2 regions of the Brevibacillus sp. NRS-1366 genome follow, and region 1 is predicted to be linked to the other one. Evidence: riboswitches for the same ligand, from Rfam matches in the RefSeq annotation. Region 1 holds a riboswitch; the other holds the start of a gene.
The links. A riboswitch is a leader RNA that binds a small molecule or an ion and turns the genes downstream of it on or off. The one in region 1 is predicted to bind FMN.
Positions count from the first base shown of each region.

Region 1 (10,270 bases):
ACGTCCCAGAAGTACGCGCCACTGGCACGCTCCATCGTTACTGGGGCACCCCCGCCTACAGCCTTGAAGGATCTGGAAGGGCTGTTTACCCCACCTAGAATCACGTCCATGGCTTGTTCGTGCAGCTGCGCGGATCGTTCACGTTTCATGCGTAATCCCTCTTTTCTTGTCAAAAAAGTCCTTCATTATCTTACCACAGCAAATGGACGGGTGGGTATGGACGGAGAACTATAGATCAATAAAAGGAAAAATGATACAATTTTTGGGCAAATCACAACACATAGAAGGCGGTTGTCCACTATGAAACTCGAATGCCTTTCGATCAAAGGGAGCAGCAATATCAACGAGGATGCCTATGTCATTCATCAGGCCAAGCGTGTTTTTGCCGTTGTAGATGGTGTATCTTCTCTCGTCCCGTATGAAGACGAAGCGGGACAGACAGGTGGAGCCATTGCAGCTGAGCTCGTCCGGCGTCATCTGGAAGAATTGTCGGATGAAGTGGGGCTGCAGGACGCCCTCGTCATGGCAAATGAACGGCTGCGCGATCGCATGAGTAAGAGTCAGATCGACCTGACAAAAAAGGAAGCTTTGTGGGGAGCAGCATGTGCTGTGGTTCGGGTAGGAGATGCGCATTTGGAATACGCCCAGACCGGTGACTGTATGATTTTTGCTGTTTATGCAGACGATACGGTACGTCCTTTGACGTATCCACAGGTCAGCCATTTAGAGAGCACGGCTTTTGCCAAGTGGGAGGAAGGGATCGCCCAAGGCTTGCAGACGCGCACCGAGCTGCTTGGGCAATGCATGGATATTTTGATTCATAATCGCTATCAGGCAAATGCGCCAGGGGGTTACGGCGTATTGAATGGCGACGCTGCCTGTCGGGACTTTATCGAGTATGGGCGGATAAACCGTATCGAAATAAAGGCGCTGGTGCTATTGACCGATGGACTTTTCCTTCCGCGTCCCTGTGGCGGAGTCGAGCCAAATTGGGCGGAAACAGTTTTGCCGATCGTCCACAAAGGATTGCAGCGCTATACAGACGACCTCTTGACGCTAGAAAACAGTGATCCCGAATGCACCGCTTTTGTCCGCTTCAAAAAATCAGACGACAAGACCGGAATTGTACTGTATTTGGAGTAACAGTTTGGTGCAGTTTGCCTTTTGCACAATTCCGTGAGCTCATATACACTAACAGGTGTTGTCAACGAAGATATAAGATGATGTTCAAAAAGGACGGTTTTCCATGATTCAAGTAAATCATTTGCAAAAGGAGTTCCGCATTCATCAAGCCAGATCAGGCCTTGGTGGTGCTTTTCGTGATTTGTTCAGCCGTGAATACAAAACAGTAAAAGCGGTGAACGATCTTACCTTTACCGTAGAAGAAGGCGAGATGTTTGCACTTATCGGGGAAAACGGTGCAGGCAAATCGACGACGATCAAGATGCTGACGGGGATTCTGACCCCGAGTGATGGCGAGATCGTGATCAATGGCTACGTTCCTTTCAAACAACGGGAGGAATATGTACGCTCGATTGGCGTCGTCTTCGGACAGCGCTCGCAGCTTTGGTGGGATTTGTCCCCGCTGGAGTCGTTCCGTCTGCTCAAAAGCGTCTACAAGGTTGATGAAACAGAGGGAGAGAAGTGGCTGAACCGCTTGATTGAAGAGCTGGAAATCACACCGTTTGTCAGTCAGCCAGTACGCAAGCTAAGCCTGGGGCAGCGGATGCGCTGCGAGGTCGCTGCCTCTTTGATTCACAAGCCGCGCCTATTGTTCCTCGATGAGCCGACTGTCGGACTGGACGTACTGGTTAAGCAAAAAATCCGTGAGTTTTTGCGCAATCTAAACGAGACGGAACATATGACAATCCTGTTGACCACCCATGATGTCTCGGATATCGAAGCGCTATGCAAGCGCGTGCTGGTCATGGACAAAGGCAAGCTGATTTTTGACGGTCTGCTAAATGACCTGAAAGAAAAGTGGGGCAATGGCACAGAAGTATCGTTCCAGATGAAAAAGCGCACATCGGCAGAGGATCTGCGCCGGGCTTTGGGGGATATGCCCTGTCAGATCGAGCAGGTCAACGATTACGCTCTCAGTGTAAAAGTGGCGCGCAGCCAGGAAATGATGCCGTTTGTCTTGTCCACCGTCATGTCTACTTTTGAAGTCAGTGACGTCAAAATTCTGGAAACGAGCACGGAGGACATTGTACGCAATATTTACTCGACAGACAGCGAGGTAGCAAGCCATGCGTAAGCTGTACATGGAACTGATTCGCATGCGCTTTTTGACCATGCTGGCTTACCGGGTGAACTACTATAGCGGCATCATCATCTACGCGATCAATATCGGAGCGTACTACTTTTTATGGGGAGCCATCTACGGCGGGCAGCAGCAGCTAGGCGGTCTGTCAGTTGAGCAGATGACCTCTTATGTGGCGATTGCCTGGATGTCTCGGGCTTTTTATTTCAACAATATCGACACGGAAATTGCCCAAGACGTGCGAGAGGGCAAGGTCGCGATCGAAATGATCCGACCCTATAATTATCTTTCCGTGAAAACAGCGCAGGCATTCGGGGAAGGGATTTTCCGGTTTCTGTTTTTCGCCGGACCAGGGATCTTCCTCATTAGCCTGATTATACCGTTCACCTTCCCGGCTACTGCGACGGGATGGGGCTTGTATCTCATAAGCCTGATGTTTGCCTTTTTGATCAACACGCAGGTGAACCTGTTGACGGGTTTGTTCACTTTTTTCCTGTTCCGCAATGACGGCATGATGCGGGCGAAGCGGGTCGTCGTCGACCTGATGTCCGGTCTCGTGCTGCCGATCAGCTTTTTTCCGGGATGGGCACAGACTGTTATGGGCTTTTTACCGTTTCAGGCGATTAACTACTACCCCAGCTTGATCTTTACAGGGGCGATCACTCCTTCCCGGGCGTGGGAGCTGATCGGATTTCAGGTGATCTGGATGGTCGTGATTCTGGTTCCCATCTTGCTTCTCTGGCGCAGAGCCAAAAGCAAGCTGGTCGTGCAAGGAGGGTAGATCATGCAAAACATCAAGCATATCATCGGCATTTTCGCAGACTACCTGAGTCAGTATTTTAAGACAAGGCTCGCCTACCGGGCCGATTTCCTCGGCGATCTGGTTTCTAATCTGATTTCTGAGCTGATCAATCTGGTGTTTATTATCGTTGTGTTTACACATGTTCCGATGATGAAGGAGTGGACGCGCGACGAAATCATCTTCATCTACGGATTCTTTCTGGTTCCGTATGCGCTATTCTCGATGTTCTTTGGCTTCTGGGACTTCAACGAGCGCTACATCATCCGCGGGGAGATGGACCGCATCCTGACCAGACCGATTCACAACTTGGCTCAGGTCTGTCTGGAATCCATTGCTCCCGACCGTATCTTTGGTGTTATCACAGGGTTGATCATTATGGGCTACGCGGCCATTTCGCTCAAGCTGTCCTTTTACTGGTACGACCCGCTCATTTTTATTGGGCTTGTCATTAGTGGTGCCCTGATCTATGGGGGAGTGTACACAGCGATCGCGGCCGTCAGCTTTTTCTCCGACTCGCGCACAGGGATTGCCCCGATGATTTACAACATTCAGCAATACGGGCGCTATCCGGTGGATGTGTACAACAAGGTCATTCGCTTTGTACTCACTTACGTACTGCCATTTGCATTTGTCGGTGTCTATCCGGCAGCTTACTTTTTGCGCAAAGAAGTTTGGTATACGTACGCGGCACTTACGCCACTGATGGCCGTCATCTTTTTTGGGATCGGTTTGTTAGTTTGGAACTGGGGTGTCACGAAGTACAGGGGAGCGGGGTCATAGGGACGAGAATCAAGGCACCCCTGTAGGGCATACCTTATATAGGGAAGCATTTTAAGAGTAAGGTAGGCATGTAACAAAAAAAGACCGCCCGGCTGCAACCGGAACGGTCTGTACAATAGTCGCTTCTCACAAGGTGGCGGCTCAATACTGGATGTGAAATAGACCGCAGAGCTGTCAACTCAAGGGCGGTCTATTTCTTTTTGGTCAAGGCAACTATTATTCCGACTAAAAACATCGGAAAAACGTGTTGAAAGTGTCGTTTTGCCACTTTCCACTATTGTCAAATCAAAAAACAGCAGTATAATATGCTTTATACAACTACACATTCCTTCGGGGCAGGGTGAAATTCCCGACCGGCGGTGATCATGCCTTGTGCGTGTTAAGCCCGCGAGCCTCCCGAGCTTGTAAGTAGCGACGGAGTGCAGGATCTGGTGCGATTCCAGAGCCGACAGTACAGTCTGGATGGGAGAAGGATGACGACAGTACGTTTTACACACGTGCTTGTTTGCCTGTGCAAACGGGATGGGACGCAGGGGTACTTTGGGTTTGAAAAAACCGCCCTATTGTTTCTTGTACCCATTTTTGCGCGTGCTTTTGTCATACGCCTGCATTAGCCCTGAGGACGACGTCTCCTCAGGGTTTTTTGTTCGTTTGCAAAGCGTCAGGACGTGTGGATCACGATTGCTGTTGCCATTCCTCAAGAAGGAGAATAAGCTGAGGAGATGGTACACATGAAAGAAACAGCGCTGCATACTTCACGCTCGCGCTCAACCCAACGGCTGGTGACGATTCCGATGCTGGCTGCGGTTGCCTTTATTTTGCAATACTTGGAGGTTCCGATTCCGCTGACGCCCAGTTTTTTGAAGCTGGACTTCAGTACGCTGCCAGCCTTGATCGGGGGACTCATGTACGGTCCTATAGCAGGCATCATCATTGAGGTATTGAAAAATACGCTGCACCTGCTCTTTAAAAATACAGATGGCCTTTTAATCGGTGAGCTTGCCAATGTAATCGCGGGAGCCAGCTTTATCCTGCCAGCGATTTATATGCAGCGATTGGGCCTGGGGAAAAAAGGTTTCCTGACAGGTCTTGCACTCGGCACGCTCTTGATTACAATCGTGATGGCAATCGCCAATGCTTACGTTTTGCTGCCTGCTTACGCTGTCCTGTATCAAATGCCGATTGAGCAACTGCTCCAAATGTTCAACGCGACAAGCATCTGGTCACTCGTCTTGGTAGGTATCGTGCCGTTTAACATTTTCAAGGGTGCTGTCATTTCTTTGGTTGCTTATCCGATCTACGTCAAGCTCGGCTCACGAATCGCTGTACGTGCCACAAATTGACAAGAGCTGCGTGACTTGTTAACATATCTATTTAAATAAGACTTACGTAAAAATAAAGGCAATGAAAGGACCCGCAGCTATCCCCTGGTCACAGAGAGTCAGCTCTAGTCTGGAAGGCTGATACACAGGCATACCTGCACCCCACCCCCAAGCTGCTGGCGAAGAGCCATGCCGGATGCCCCACCGTTATCGGGACTTTTGAGCGGACTGAACGTTTTGTGTTTCAGTCAATCAGGGTGGTACCGCGGATGTTGATCCTCCGTCCCTATTGTGGGATGGGGGATTTTTGCATTTCCAAAAGAGAATTCAAAAAGTCCGGGCAAAGCCAAAAAAGGAGCGAATATCGATGAAAGAGGAAAAAGCATTTGTAAAAGAGATTACGCCACAGGCTGAAGATTTTTCGCGCTGGTACATCGACGCAATCAAGAAAGCGGATTTAATGGATTATACACCAGTGCGCGGCTGTATCGTATTCAAGCCGGACGGGTTTGAGCTGTGGGAACGAATCCAGGAGGCGATGAACAAGCGCTTCAAGGAAACGGGCCACCGGAACGCCTATTTTCCGATGTTGATTCCTGAGTCTTTTTTCCAAAAAGAAAAAGAGCATATCGAAGGCTTCAATCCAGAGCTGCCATGGGTGACAGAAGCGGGTGGAGAGCAGCTGGAGGAAAAGCTGGCGCTGCGCCCTACGTCGGAAACGATTATCGGCCATATGTACAGCCAGTGGATTCAAAGCTACCGCGATCTCCCTATCCTGATCAATCAGTGGGCAAACGTATTCCGCTGGGAAAAGCGGACGATGCCTTTCCTCCGAACATCGGAGTTCCTATGGCAGGAAGGTCATACGGCTCACGCAACAGAAGAAGAAGCCCGTCAAGAGACGATGCAAATGCTGGAGATCTACAGAGAGGTCGTCGAGCAGGAGCTGGCCATTCCGGTCTGGAAGGGACAAAAAACACCGAGTGAACGTTTTGCGGGTGCAGTGGACACCTATTCGATCGAAGCGATGATGAAGGATGGAAAAGCCGTGCAGGCAGGCACCTCCCACTATCTGGGGGATAAATTTGCGCGCGGCTTTGAGATCAAGTTCTTGGATCGCGACAACCAATTCAAGTACGTCCATACGACATCGTGGGGATCCTCGACTCGCCTGATTGGCTCCATGATCATGGTCCATGGTGATGATCGCGGTCTGGCGCTGCCACCGCGGATGGCTCCTACACAAGTAATTATGATCCCGGTTGGCCCGATGAAGCTGCGCGAAAAAGTGATGGAGGCATTCGATCCGCTCTTTGACGAAATCAAAGCCGCAGGCGTGCGAGTCCGTGCTGATTTGCGCGAAGAAACGCCAGGCTGGAAATTCAACGAGTGGGAAATGCGCGGAGTACCGCTGCGTCTGGAACTGGGCCCACGCGATGTGGAAAACGGGCAAGTCATCCTCGCCCGCAGAGATACGGGGGAGAAAGTAACGGTGTCTCTGGAGGGAATTGCACAGACAGTGATCGGACTGCTGGAGGAGATTCAGCAAAACATGTTCCAGAAAGCGTTGGCCTATCGAGATGCCAACTCCCATCTGGATATGGATACGCTGGAGCAATTGTCGGCCCATATCGCCAAAAGCGAGAGCGAAAATACGACGAGCGGCTGGGTGCTCGCAGGCTGGTGTGGGGATGATCAGTGTGAGGCACAAGTGAAGGAAGAAACCAAGTTTACGACCCGCAATATACCGTTTGAGCCGCCAGTAACGAAACAGACTTGCATCTGTTGTGGAAAAGAGGCGCAGCATACTGTCTGGTTCGGACGGGCGTATTAGTCAAACGAAAGGGTGTGTTCTTCAGGCTCGTGAGAACGCACCCTTTTCTTTATTGACGCGATACTAGATGTGAGCGAGCACCCATTTCGTAAAATCCTGGACATCCGTAAACAGGAAGTCAGGCGCTGGATCAAAGCTGCCCGCTTTTTGTGAGACGAGCAGCCAATCGACTCCTACCGTTCGCAAGCCAGCGGCCCGACCTGCCACGACATCAGCATCGCTGTCTCCCACAAAGATTGCCTCTTCTGGAGTGGTCCCTAGTTGCTGCAGCGCTGCCAAAATCCCTTCTGGATGAGGCTTGGGCTGGGTGACTTCATCGCCTGTAATGACAACGTCGAAATACTTCTCCAGTCCCCAGGCAGAGAGTGAAATATCTGCGCTTTTGCGCCCTTTTCCCGTGACGATGCCCATTTTGATGCCGGCAGTTTGAAAAGCCTCAAGCATGCGAACAATTCCATCTGGATTTTGCACACGTTGATGCTCCCCCGTGTACACATCGAAAAAATAGGTCAGGGCAGCATCGTGTTCGTGATCCGGAAGCTTGTTTTTCAAAATCTCGGTCTCTGTGGGGCCAAAGAGGGCGACAATTTGTTCATCGGTGTAATGCTCCTGTAAATAATGCTGGAAGGTAGAGCGAAAAGCAGTAAAAATGAGAGGAAGTGTATCCGCAACCGTGCCGTCAAAATCAAACAAGATCGTACGCATGGGCAGTCCTCCTATTGGATGACAATAAAGAAAACCATCTCACTCGATGGTTTTCTTGGGTGTACTTATTACTCTTCTGAATCGTTAAATGGTTCTTCTGGATCATCTGTCGGATCAGCAGGAGTCAATGGAAAAAGAACGTCAAAAAACTTGAACTTGCGGCGTCCTTCTTCGTTTTTAAGGCCTTTGTACTTGTGAAGCAGTTCACTAATTTCTTCAACCAGTTGATTGCGTTCTTCTTGGCTCAAATAAAATTCAGTCAGGTTGAACGCGAAGGTATGCTTGTACTCCTTACGTACATCCCGATCGCTTGCTACAAAACGATTGAGTGTGCGCATGAGATCCTTTTCCGTGGTCCGGAAAGGGGTAAACATGACGTCGCTCAATTGTTGTGCATTTTCTTCAATCATGAGTTGAAGCTTTACTTGAATCACCTTGGCAACCGGCTCGTAGTATTTCTCAACGATGGAACCTTTTACGCGAGTATCTACCTGTTCCAACAAACCAACGCGTACTAATTCCTTCACATGATAGTGAAGACGAGCAGCGTTTTCGCCCAGTTCCGTAGCGATTTGTTTGGCTGTCCGTGGCTCCAAATCCTCGAAAAGTTCCAAAATCTTAACTCGTTCGGCTATGGCAAGGGATTTTAGTGCTTCGGGGTCCGTTACCTCAAAAAACTCTTTCATGCATTTCTCACCATCCAACTGACTAGGCCAAATTTTTTTCGTATAGGAATGTTTAAGTATTTCACAATGTGAGTGCTACGTTACTTAAACGTTCCGGAACGCATAACAAGGTGCCTTTTGCGTTCGCACCCGGCATTACTTCAGTAAAACCTTCCTCCAAAACAAGGTTGCTCATTAGCGAGCAGGCCATGATCCGACACGGTCGCTCTTCACTGGTGCATTCCTCGATAGAGGTTTTTTAATTTTTCTTAATTAATTCTAGCGTTTTCTGATTGAAAGCGCAACGTGTATACAGATGAAGTGACTGTCAGGTTGTGGTAAAATGGGACAAGTAAATTCCAGGACTTTTGTCGAAAGAAGGGATAGCATGGCCGCAATCGGACAAGCTGCGCCTCTGTTTACCTTGCAGGCGAATGATAATCAGACGATCTCACTTTCCCAGTTTCACGGAAAAAATGTTGTGCTTTATTTTTATCCAAAAGATATGACACCGGGTTGCACAACGGAAGCATGCGATTTTCGTGATTACCACCCTATGTTTTCCGAACTGGATACAGTCGTCCTGGGAATCAGCCCGGATACTGTGAAATCACATGATAAGTTTATTGCCAAGCATGAGCTGCCGTTTACGCTCTTGGCGGACCCTGACCACGAGGTAGCCGAAGCCTATGGGGTATGGGTATTAAAGAAAATGTACGGACGGGAGTATATGGGGATCGAACGCTCCACGTTTGTCATTGATAAAGAAGGCAAGATCGCCAAAGCATGGCCAAAGGTAAAAGTAAAGGGACACGTACAGGAAGTGCTCCAATTTATTAAAGAAGAACTAAAAAAGTAATTAGGAAGACGAATGATCGCTGTCCGCGAATGGAGGAACGAAAGATGAGCGTGTCAACAGAGTATGTAGTGGAGTCTTTTTGCCAATTAGCCAAAATCGCCAGTCCATCTGGCAATACCCAAAAAGTGATGGCATGGGTGGCGCAGGAGCTGGAAAAGCTGGGCGCTGAGTTTGTGCGCACGAACAAGGGAGCCTTGATTGCAACCGTTCCGGGAGAAAACACACAAAAAGCTCGATTGCTCACTGCCCACGTCGATACATTGGGTGCCATGGTAAAGGAGATCAAGAGCAATGGCCGCTTGAAGCTGACGTTGATCGGCGGATTTGAATTCAATGCAGTGGAAGGGGAACACTGCGTGGTGGAAACAGGCAGCGGGCGCTTAGTGACTGGTACCATTTTGTCTACAAAGGCTTCTGTTCATGTATACGGTCGGGAAGCTGGCAAAGCAGAACGGACGGATACAAACATGGAAGTGCGCCTGGATGAAAAAGTGACCAACAAGCAGGAAGTGCAGGCTCTCGGTATTTCGGTTGGCGATTTTGTCTCGTTTGATCCTCGGGTGACTGTGACTGAAAGTGGCTTCATCAAGTCACGCCATATTGACGACAAAGCGAGTGTTGCCATCCTGCTTGGCGTACTGAAATCGCTCTGCGAAACAGGGGAGAAGCTGCCGTACACTACACACTTTTTCATCAGCAACAATGAAGAAATCGGCTACGGTGGCAATTCCAGCATCCCAGCCGATGTCGTGGAGTATCTGGCTGTGGATATGGGAGCGATCGGCGATGGACAGACGACAGATGAATATTGTGTCTCCATTTGTGCCAAGGATTCCTCTGGACCGTACCATTACGGATTGCGCACACATTTGACCAAGCTGGCAGAAGCAAACGGTTTGAACTATCAGGTCGATATTTATCCTTACTACGGCTCGGATGCGAGTGCGGCGCTTCGTGCTGGATACGATATCGTGCATGGACTGATTGGACCTGGTGTCGATGCTTCCCATTCCCATGAACGGACACATAAAGAAGCACTC
Region 1 covers NZ_JBITPN010000038.1:47,344-57,613, forward strand. Annotated here, with positions in the region: gene ACIFQN_RS25540 (glutamate-1-semialdehyde 2,1-aminomutase) at 1-149, opposite strand, end outside; gene ACIFQN_RS25545 (protein phosphatase 2C domain-containing protein) at 301-1,143, shown strand; gene ACIFQN_RS25550 (ABC transporter ATP-binding protein) at 1,247-2,257, shown strand; gene ACIFQN_RS25555 (ABC transporter permease) at 2,250-3,044, shown strand; gene ACIFQN_RS25560 (ABC transporter permease) at 3,048-3,845, shown strand; FMN riboswitch at 4,168-4,323, shown strand; gene ACIFQN_RS25565 (ECF transporter S component) at 4,577-5,188, shown strand; gene proS (proline--tRNA ligase) at 5,535-7,001, shown strand; gene ACIFQN_RS25575 (HAD family hydrolase) at 7,065-7,706, opposite strand; gene ACIFQN_RS25580 (helix-turn-helix domain-containing protein) at 7,775-8,392, opposite strand; gene bcp (thioredoxin-dependent thiol peroxidase) at 8,760-9,230, shown strand; gene ACIFQN_RS25590 (M42 family metallopeptidase) at 9,275-10,270, shown strand, end outside.

Region 2 (10,270 bases), on a different contig from region 1:
ATTTTGGCATCGCAAAAGGCAGAACAATTGGCGAAAGAAGCGATTACGGACGCTGTGACCAAGCGGATATCCCAACAAGGAGTCGACTTCAACCAGATCGTCAAGATTGAAAAGAACAATGAGGGGCAGATTCAGGCGTATCAGTTTAACTTCAAGGAATACGCGAGAATTGTGGGCGAAACCACCTCGAGAGTTCAGAACAAGCTTCAGGAATTTGAGACAGATAAAGTTGACCGCACGATTCCGCTCGGACTTGCGACAGGGAACAGCTTTTTGGCGCAGATGGGGCCCAATTTGCCGGTAACATTTGTACCAATCGGATCGGTGAAGACCAAGCTGGAGACTGAATTAAAGGAAGCTGGCATCAATATGGTGCTGGCGACTGTCTACATTTTTGTGGAAGTGGATTTGCGGATTGTCATCCCGTTTGCTACAGAGGAGCAGACGATCACGACAAAGATTCCGATTACGCATTCGCTGATCATCGGCGATGTACCGCAGTATCTATACAACAGTCCCGAAGGCAAGCCGGATGTGCCGCGTGCAGAGTCTGATGGGTATGATAGTCCATAGTGGAGGGCGACAGCATGGGGCTGTCGCTTTTTTGTCATGGAGAGTGTGCATGTTCGTTTACAGTGAAGAGTTGCTAAGAGTAGATAGTAGCAATTATTACTAATCTCAGCATACTACAGGAGTGTGTTCCTATAATTCCTAAAGAGCAGTGTAGCGATATATAGTGAAACATGCTTCTCCACAACACCTTAGCTACTAGGTTTTAATAAAGATGTGTTACTTCGACTAAAGAGGGCGTAAAAAGAAGATAATGAAAGATGCCTTTTCCTACAATACGTGACATTTTTCCCCTTGTCTATTTGTAGTCTAGCAATTATTATTAGGAACAAATTAGTAGAAGATTAGTAATAAAAAAGGTGTGGAATGTGTATAATATATGCAGGGGAGGTGAGTTTGATGTCCATAGATTTTATTAAAAAGTTTTCTCATGAACGATATCTTCAAAAAAGAGAAATTGCGTTTAGATTAGATCCAGGAAACAAGGTTGAGGATGTTTGGGATTTTATACTTGATCAACGGTTGAAAATGGCAAGAGAAATACCTTTAAAAGACCAGCAAGGTAAAAAATTTTGGTTTACTTCACCCCCTTTTTTACAAAAGATATTGAACCAAATTGATGTTACATCTCGTAGTGAGCTTGAAAAATTAGTAGGTTCAAATATCAAGAAAGAAGTTATTCTAGATACTATCTTTGATGAAGCGTATTATTCATGTGTTATTGAAGGAGCATTTTCAACAAAAAAAAGGGCTAAAGAAGTAGTTAAGGCTAACGATCCCAAAAACAAAAGCGAAAGAATGATAATTAACAACTTTCAAACGTTAATCTTTATTCTTGAAAATATTGATAGAGAGTTAAATGAGGATCTATTTTTAAGTGTCCATAAACAGATAACAGAAAATACGTTGGAGCCTGAAGAACAAACTGAGAAATATAGAGATGATTATGTTTATGTTTTTTCACAAAAGGATGAAACTGTTCCGGTGTATACTGCCCCCCATGAAAAAGATGTCCAATGGATGATGGATGATTTATTTACGTTTATTAATTCAGACGAAGCAGGGGAATTTATACACCCAATAATAAAGGCATGGATCATTCATTTTTACATTGTCTATGTGCATCCTTTTTTTGATGGAAATGGACGGGTAGCGAGAGCGTTCTCTTATATGTATTTATTAAAAAAAGGATATTCTTTTTTTAAGTTTTTCTCAGTGTCTTCAATTATTGAAAAACATCGGAATAAATACTACAAGGCAATCAAAGATAGTGAAGATTATGAGAGTGATTTGACATATTTCTTAGTTGCAAATGCAGAAATGACCTATGAATCAATAATGGAGGTTATTTATCGCTTTAGGAAAGCATTAAGCAAGGATATCCTGAAAGAAAAGCTTGCCGAAGAGGGGATATATCTTTCAGTTAGACAAAACAAATTTATTGATTACATAAATAAAAAAGATAACAATATTGCGGTAATAGAGGATTACAAAAAAAGATACAAGGTTTCTTATGAAACTGCACGTCGTGAATTAACGGAACTGTCCGAGCTGGGAATTCTTAAGAAAATAAGAAAAGGAAAAAAATTTATCTTTACTTACTTGGGTCTTGAGGGTTTTACCAAGGATAAACCTTATGGATAATGTTTTTTCTTTGTATGAAGAGAAGGTAAAAAGCGACAATATTGGGTTGTCGCTTTTTACTTACTAGACAGAGGGCGGAGCGGGAGTTTATGGCTCGAACGATGGTCTTCCTAGGATAAAGGATCCACTTAAACTGAGCGATACGCAGGGGATTGGGAGGTTCGAGGGAGCCAACTATATAAGGGCGAAAATGTCACGAATGAAAATTTTTCAATCGTCGATGAAATCGGAACGTTAACCGGTGATACGGTAACCATTTTTCTCGGGAATACGCGTATTGCTACGAATGTAATAAAGGATGACGGCACAAGGGCGATCGGGACAACGGTAGCCCCTGAAGTTGAGCAAGCCGTATTGAAGGAAGGACGCACCTATGTTGGTGAGGCGGAAGTAGTCGGTGTTTTGAACCAGACCGCGTATGAACCAATCAAAAACAGTGCGGGAGAAATAATCGGGATCTGGTATGTTGGTGTCCTTAATACCCCGTATGAACTACTGGTCAAGTCGATGCAAAACAAGCTGATCCTATTTCTGGGCATCGAATTGCTGGTTACGAGTCTGGTGATCTGGTATGTGACCGCCGGAAAATCAAGTCTTTGCTTGAGGTAACCGTGGCGACCAATCGCATCTCGAATGGGGAGCTGGGGATTGCAGAACTGAAAATTCGTTCAACCGATGAAATCGGTCAGCTAAGCGGTTCGGTCAATTCAATGGTCAAGCAGTTGAGGGAGGTCATTCTCAAAATCAGCAAGGCATCGGAAGTAATGGCGGCATCCTCTCAGGAGCTGTCGGTAAACATGGAGCAAAGCGTCCGCACTACTGAGCAGATTGCGCATTCGCCCCAGAGAGTGGCTGCTGGTGCCGAAGAACAGGTAAACCATATGGATGAAGTAACGGTTGCCGTTCACCAAGCAGCGGCTGGGGTAAAGCGAATCGTTGAAAATAGGGCAGAAATGACGGATATGATGGAGACAACGTTAACCTTATCGGAGAATGGGTCGACGATGGTGAATCAAGTCAGGGGCAAAATGAGCGATATTCAGCAAGCGGCTGAACGGACGAAAGTTGATAGTCAACATTCTGGGAGAACGATCGCAGGAAATCGGCGACATTGTCCAGATCATTTCACAGATTTCCAATCAGACCAACCTGCTAGCTTTGAATGCCGCGATTGAGGCGGCGCGTGCGGGAGAGATGGGGCGCGGTTTCTCAATAGTAGCTGAAGAGGTACGCAAATTGGCGGAGCAGTCCGAGAATGCGGCGGTCCAGGTAACCTCATTGATTACGATCGTTCTAAAGGATATTGAAGAAGCGTGTACCTCTTTGAAAGTTGGAGAAGAAAAAGTGGAAGAGGGACTGAAGCAGGTAGAGCAGGTTCACGGAGCCTTTTATGAAATCAAGCAGGCAGTCTCTCGGGTGACGGGAAAAGTGCAGGAAATTAGCACGTCTATCAAACACATCTCAGGCGGAACCATCCAGATTGAGTCGGCAATGGAGACAATCAGTCAAGCAGCCGAAGAAATCGCGAGTGCAATTGAGCAAAACTCTACAGCCAATGAAGAGCAAGCAGCAGGGATGAATGAGATCGTGACTTTTACCCAGGCGCTTGCAGAGCTGGCTGAGGAAATGCAAATGCTAGTAAATCGATTAAGGTGTAAGGTTACATGTGTCTCTTACATAGTTTTTGTTAAGGGTTTGGGTGCAAAATCGACAGTCATTGGGCTGTCGCTTTCCATATCCCCGATTTTCTTTCTCGAAAAGTGATGCAGATGATTAGATGATTAGTCGCTAGATTCCAATTCCACCTGCAGCGCTCTTTCAGCACCGTTTCCTTTCTTCCACGTAACGAGAGCGTCGTAGGAAGAGTCGTTCAACTGGGGAACGGTCACCTCTAACGTTTTGTTATCAAGCCATTGTATTAGATGAATCGGCCAAATAAAGGAATCTACTTCAACGAGTTGATTGACAACATCACTTGAACATGCCACTTTTGCCGCTTCTAGTCTTTTTATATCTACGACAAATAAGTTATTTCTTACAAGCTCAGTACCTTCATTTCTGCCTAAAACAATACCCAGCATTTTTTCATCAGGTGAAAACAATGCTTTCTGAAAAATACTAGATGAACCGAATGGAAGCGTCTTGATCTCGTCGTTTTTGATTTGGATGAGCACGTGATTACATAACTTCACGCCACAAGAATAGCTGATATCGGCAAATAAACCTACTGTCTCAGATGCAAAGGATCTAATGACAATACGCTCCAATTCTTCTTGTCGCTGCGCTGCATCATATTGAATGAGATATTCACGTAGGGATGGAATCTGGTCTACGGATACTTTTATTTGTTTGGAATCAAAGGAGATTGTTAGTTCCTCTATTGCTTCTACGATGGGAGCATCTGGTGGGGGAACAGATTCGTTCTGATCGGTTTGATTCATACAGCCAGATAAATCAAGGAGAAGCATGGGGACGAATAAAAAAAGCTTGAACCATTTGTTCATGAAAGATCACCTGTAGTTTTGCACTTAGTTAATCAGAGACTCGAAAATTGTGCCGTTAAAGGTAAAGGTAGATGATGCTTGCTTAAAAAAAGAGGGAGTCTTTGTGTCATCGACAGAGCGCTTGTACGTGGTAGTGAAATAGTGAAGATTCTCTTCGAAAATATGATAGGAACCTAGCTGGGCATAGTATTCATCTTGAAAAGTGGAGGTTTCTTTGAGCGTACCTGACCAGGCTTCTACTAACTGGCCTTTATCCATAAACCACAGTACAGCAATTTCTACTGAAACACCGGTTCCGCCAGTACGATGCACGGTTTGATATAGTTTCTTACCATGTAAGTAAGTGATAGGTTGTTCTAAGTCGAGTTTCTCAATTTTCCAGGGCTGCTCTGTCAGTAGTTGATACTGACCATTCTCTTGCTTGTCAAAAAGAAAGAAAGATCCGATATGCACACCGCCTGTCAAGGTTGCTACCACTTCTAATGCATCGTCATCGTCGAGATTGGTTGTTTGAAAAGTAAGGTGTTCAAAATAATGATCTTTCTTTTTGCTTTGTTGCTGGATCCATTGCTTAATTTGATCCTTACCGATTGTGGTGGGGTCCTGGATTTTCAGCATTTCTGATGAAAAGGTTTTTGGGGATGAGAAAGCAGTAAGACCAATTACAATTCCAAAAATGATGGCAAAAGAACCTATTATTCTTAGCAAGAGCTTTCACCTCTGCGATCTTTAACGATAATTTCCTATCCTACATGAAAAGACGTGCAAGTAGGAGAATATGTCACCAGTAGGAATTATTTGTAGCAAGACGGACTGTACCCCAGGCACAATTACCGTTAGGATAGGAATAATCAATTTTGTCGCAATTAACCATATAGGAGGTACCAGATGAATCGACCATTTCGCAAAGCCATCATTTTTGATATGGATAATACCCTTTTGCAATCAAAAATCGACTTTCTGGCGATGAAGCGGGCCATTTTTCAACTATGGGTGGAAAACGGCATATGCGACCCGGCGCTTTCGTGGGAGAACCATACCGCATCGCAATTGATTGAGATCGGGAGACGGTCGGAAAAAATGACGGCGGAGCTGGAGGCGCACATGTGGGAGGCCGTGACTGCCATCGAAAAAGCAGGGATGCACCAAGCTGTATTGGAAGCAAATGCTGCGGAAATACTAGAGCAATTGCATCAAAACTATTACCTCTTTATATTGACTAATAATGCTTATGCGGCAGCCCAAGAGGCGTTGAAAGAAACAGAGATTATCCATTATTTCGACGAGGTCGTGGCGCGCGAGCAGATGACTACGCTAAAGCCATCGCCAGCGGGGATAACCTATATTCTGGGGCGATACCCTGACTTGCCTGCTTCTGCCTGGACGATGATCGGCGATTCCTGGATTGATGGCAAAGCGGCACAGGATGGCCGCGTACGATTTATCGCCTATAACGGAAATCCGCTGGATATGGAGCGTCAAGGTGTGGCGCCGCAAGCGTTTATTTCGGATTTGCGCGAGCTGCTGACTTTGGATTTAGGGGAATAGGCAGCAGTTATTTCCATATAAATTTCCATCACAAACAAAACTGTTAGTTCTGATTAAAAGTGTGGTATACTTTGCATAACTGAATACCAGCCTTCAGGGTAGGGTGCAATTCCCGACCGGCGGTAATGACGAACGCACGTCTGAGCCCGCGACTCGCTATTGGTAAAATGGATAGCGACTGACTTGGTGCAAATCCAAGGCCGACGGTAAAGTCCGGATGGGAGAAGGTATTTGGAATGGTCTTTTAGATGTTTTTTAAAAACATCCTAGCTGTTTTTTGCAAAAAACGGTTAAAAAAGGCTTTTTTCGAGGTGCCCTGAGGAGATATTATCCTCGGGCATTTTTCATTTTCGGCGGACGAGGCCACGGAAAAGAAGGCAGACAGCTCAACGTAACTTCATACGATACGATCTTCAGGGCAAGGTGTAATTCCTGACCGGCGGTGACGACGCTAACCGCGTCGCAAGCCCGCGACTCGCTGACCATGCTGGAAAAGCGACTGATCTGGTGCAATTCCAGAGCCGACGGTATAGTCCGGATGGAAGAAGATAAAGTGTGCTTTCTTCATTTGTTTTTTCGAAAAACGAGTGAAGCAAGGCTTCTTTCCTCATGCCCTGAAACGATTGAAGTTTCCAGGGCTTTTTGCTTTGGCTGGAATCAAGCGAGGAAAGGAGAGCAAGATGGAGCAAGACAACAAGTATATGGCGTGGGCACTGGACCTGGCACGGTCAGTAGCGGGACAAACATCTCCAAACCCGTTGGTCGGAGCCGTTGTGGTCAAAGATGGTGCTGTAGTCGGAATGGGTGCACATCTGAAGGCCGGAGAGCCTCACGCAGAGGTACACGCGCTGCGAATGGCAGGGGAGCGGGCAGATGGTGCTACCTTGTATGTCACGTTGGAGCCTTGCAGTCATCACGGTAAGACACCGCCGTGCGCTGACGCAGTTGTGGCTGCAGGGATTAGCCGAGTCGTAGTCGCGACATTGGATCCCAACCCACTAGTGGCGGGAACCGGGGTACAGAAGCTGCGCTCTGCCGGCTTGGACGTGACGATCGGGACCTTGGAAAAGGAAGCGAAGCAGCTCAATGAAGTCTTTTTCCATTACATCACGACAAAGCGTCCGTTTGTTACCGTCAAGACAGCGAGTACATTGGATGGAAAAATCGCCTCAGTAACGGGTCACAGTCGGTGGATTACAGGAAGTGAAGCTCGAGCCCAGGTACATGAGCTGCGCAGACAATACGATGCGATATTGGTTGGGGTCGGGACTGTTTTGGCTGATGATCCGGAATTGACTTCCAGACGAGAGGGAAAGCTTTATGGTCGACAGCCGATACGCGTTATTTTGGACAGTCATTTACGCACACCTATGACAGCAAGGGTGGTCCAAGACACAGAGAAAGTACTGACCTGGATTTTCACAACAGTATCAGCGTCAACGGAAAAACGCGAAGCGCTCCTAAAAAAAGGCATATCCGTGATCACTGTCGCTGAACCGATGATGGTGGAGGCTGTGCTGGAGGAGCTGGGAGAACGGGGGATTACCTCATTGCTGGTGGAAGGGGGAGCAGAAGTCAACGGCTCCTTTTTACAAGCGAGGGCAGTCCAAAAGGTCGTCAGCTATGTCTCACTCAAACTGATCGGCGGCAGCGACGCTCCATCGCCATTTGGAGGAAAAGGCTTTTCGACCATGGATGAAGCAGTGGCGCTTTCAGAGATACAGATTGAACAAATAGGAGAGCAAGACATTCGAATCGTTGGTTACCCGAAGTGGAGTTGATTCGGATAAAACAGAGAGGAGGTTTTGTATGTTTACCGGACTGGTAGAAGAGATTGGTGTGTTGGAGGCAATTACGGGTAACGAACAAGATAGTCGACTCGTCATTCGTGCCGAACGTGTTCTGAAAGGGGTGCAGATAGGCGATAGCATCGCAGTCAATGGCATTTGTCTGACAGTCACTTCGCACACATCACGTCACTTCAGTGTGGATGTGATGCCTGAGACGATGAACAGAACGAGCTTGCGCCTGGCAAGGCCTGGACAACGGGTAAATCTGGAGCGAGCGATGCGATTAGGTGATCGGTTTGGTGGGCATATCGTCTCTGGTCATATCGACGGTACAGGGACAATTCTCGCGCGCGAGCCGCATGCAAATGCTGTGTTGTTTCGCATCGGAGCGACCTCGGACCTCTTGAAATACATCATCGGGCAAGGTTCTATTTGCATAGATGGAATCAGCTTGACAGTCGTTGCTGTCGATGAATCCAGCTTTTCGGTCTCAATTATTCCGCATACGCTGGCAGAGACCAGCTTGCAAGATAGACGTATAGGAGATCGGGTAAATTTGGAAGCGGACGTCATCGGAAAATACGTGGAGCGTCTGTTAGGGTATCAGCGATCGCCCGCGCCAGACCAACGGGACAAAACACCGAGACTCAGCCTGGCTTTCTTGCAGGAGAATGGATTCGTTTAATTTAAGGAGGGAGAAGCATGTTTCATCTAATAGAAGAGGCGCTGGAAGATTTGCGCCAAGGCAAGGCGGTTATTGTCGTAGACGATGAAGATCGGGAAAACGAAGGTGATTTTATTTGCCTCGCAGAAGCAGCCACGCCAGAAATGATCAATTTCATGGTCACCCATGGAAGGGGGCTGGTCTGCGTTCCGGTAACACAGGAACATGCAGATCGCCTGCAACTCAAACCGATGGTCGAGGCCAATACGGATAAGCAAGGAACCGCTTTTACGGTTTCTATTGATGAAATGAGTACGCACACAGGAATCTCGGCGCAAGAGCGATCCCTCACGGTGCAAGCAATGCTGGATGAAACCAAGGGAGCGGACGATTTTCGCAGGCCTGGCCATATTTTTCCTCTCATCGCCAAGCCGGGCGGTGTGCTGCGCAGGGCTGGCCACACGGAGGCAGCGGTCGATCTTGCTACATTAGCGGGAGGATTTCCAGCGGGGGTCATTTGCGAAATCATGAATGAGGATGGCACCATGGCCAGACTGCCTCAGCTAGAAGAAATCTCCAAGCGTTTTGGTCTCAAGCTGATTACGATTGCAGACTTGATTCGTTTTCGCACGAGAACAGAATCGCTTGTAAAGCGGGAGATCGAAGTCAATTTGCCTACGATGTACGGAGATTTTCGGATCGCTGCTTATACGAATGAGCTGGACGGAAAAGAGCATGTAGCATTGATCAAAGGAGAGATTTCCCCTGATGAACAAATTCTCGTCCGCGTGCATTCCGAATGCTTGACCGGGGATGTCTTTGGCTCTCATCGCTGCGATTGTGGTCCTCAGTTGCATGCTGCACTTGAGCAGATAGAAGCGGAGGGACGGGGTGTCCTTTTGTATATGCGGCAAGAAGGCCGCGGGATCGGCTTGATCAACAAGCTCCGCGCCTATCAGTTGCAAGAAGAGGGCCTCGATACGGTTGAGGCGAATGTAAAGCTGGGCTTTGCTGCCGACCTGCGTGACTACGGAGTAGGGGCACAAATCTTGCGGGATTTGGGTGTGCACCGGATGCGTCTGTTAACCAATAATCCGCGCAAAATCCGTGGATTGGACGGCTATGGACTAAAGGTAGAAGAGAGAGTGCCGATCCAGATGCCAACACATCCGCACAACAAACGCTATCTTTCTACCAAACAAGATAAATTGGGTCACTTGCTGCACATACAATCATAAGGAGTGTTACGACATGAAAACATTCGAAGGGCATTTAGTAGGCACAGGATTGCGCGTAGGAATTGTAGCTGGACGCTTTAATGAATTGATTGTGAGTAGGCTTGTCGGGGGTGCCTTGGACGCCTTGAAGCGTCATGGAGTGGAAGAAGAAAATGTCGATGTAGCATGGGTGCCGGGCGCATTCGAAATCCCGTTAATCGCCAAAAAAATGGCCGAGTCTGGACGCTACGATGCTGTGATAACACTGGGCGCAGTCATTCGCGGTTCGACTCCTCACTTTGATTACGTTTGCAATGAAACGGCCAAAGGAGT
Region 2 covers NZ_JBITPN010000021.1:3,145-13,414, reverse strand. Annotated here, with positions in the region: gene yunB (sporulation protein YunB) at 1-573, shown strand, start outside; gene ACIFQN_RS14270 (Fic family protein) at 970-2,214, shown strand; partial or broken gene ACIFQN_RS14265 (cache domain-containing protein) at 2,398-2,823, shown strand; gene ACIFQN_RS14260 (HAMP domain-containing protein) at 2,826-3,389, shown strand; gene ACIFQN_RS14255 (methyl-accepting chemotaxis protein) at 3,280-3,978, shown strand; gene ACIFQN_RS14250 (hypothetical protein) at 3,996-4,718, opposite strand; gene ACIFQN_RS14245 (hypothetical protein) at 4,743-5,426, opposite strand; gene ACIFQN_RS14240 (HAD family hydrolase) at 5,607-6,266, shown strand; FMN riboswitch at 6,352-6,499, shown strand; FMN riboswitch at 6,672-6,820, shown strand; gene ribD (bifunctional diaminohydroxyphosphoribosylaminopyrimidine deaminase/5-amino-6-(5-phosphoribosylamino)uracil reductase RibD) at 6,947-8,047, shown strand; gene ACIFQN_RS14230 (riboflavin synthase) at 8,076-8,741, shown strand; gene ACIFQN_RS14225 (bifunctional 3,4-dihydroxy-2-butanone-4-phosphate synthase/GTP cyclohydrolase II) at 8,759-9,958, shown strand; gene ribH (6,7-dimethyl-8-ribityllumazine synthase) at 9,972-10,270, shown strand, end outside.
Region 2: another riboswitch for FMN. It lies ahead of ribD (bifunctional diaminohydroxyphosphoribosylaminopyrimidine deaminase/5-amino-6-(5-phosphoribosylamino)uracil reductase RibD); the one in region 1 lies ahead of ACIFQN_RS25565 (ECF transporter S component).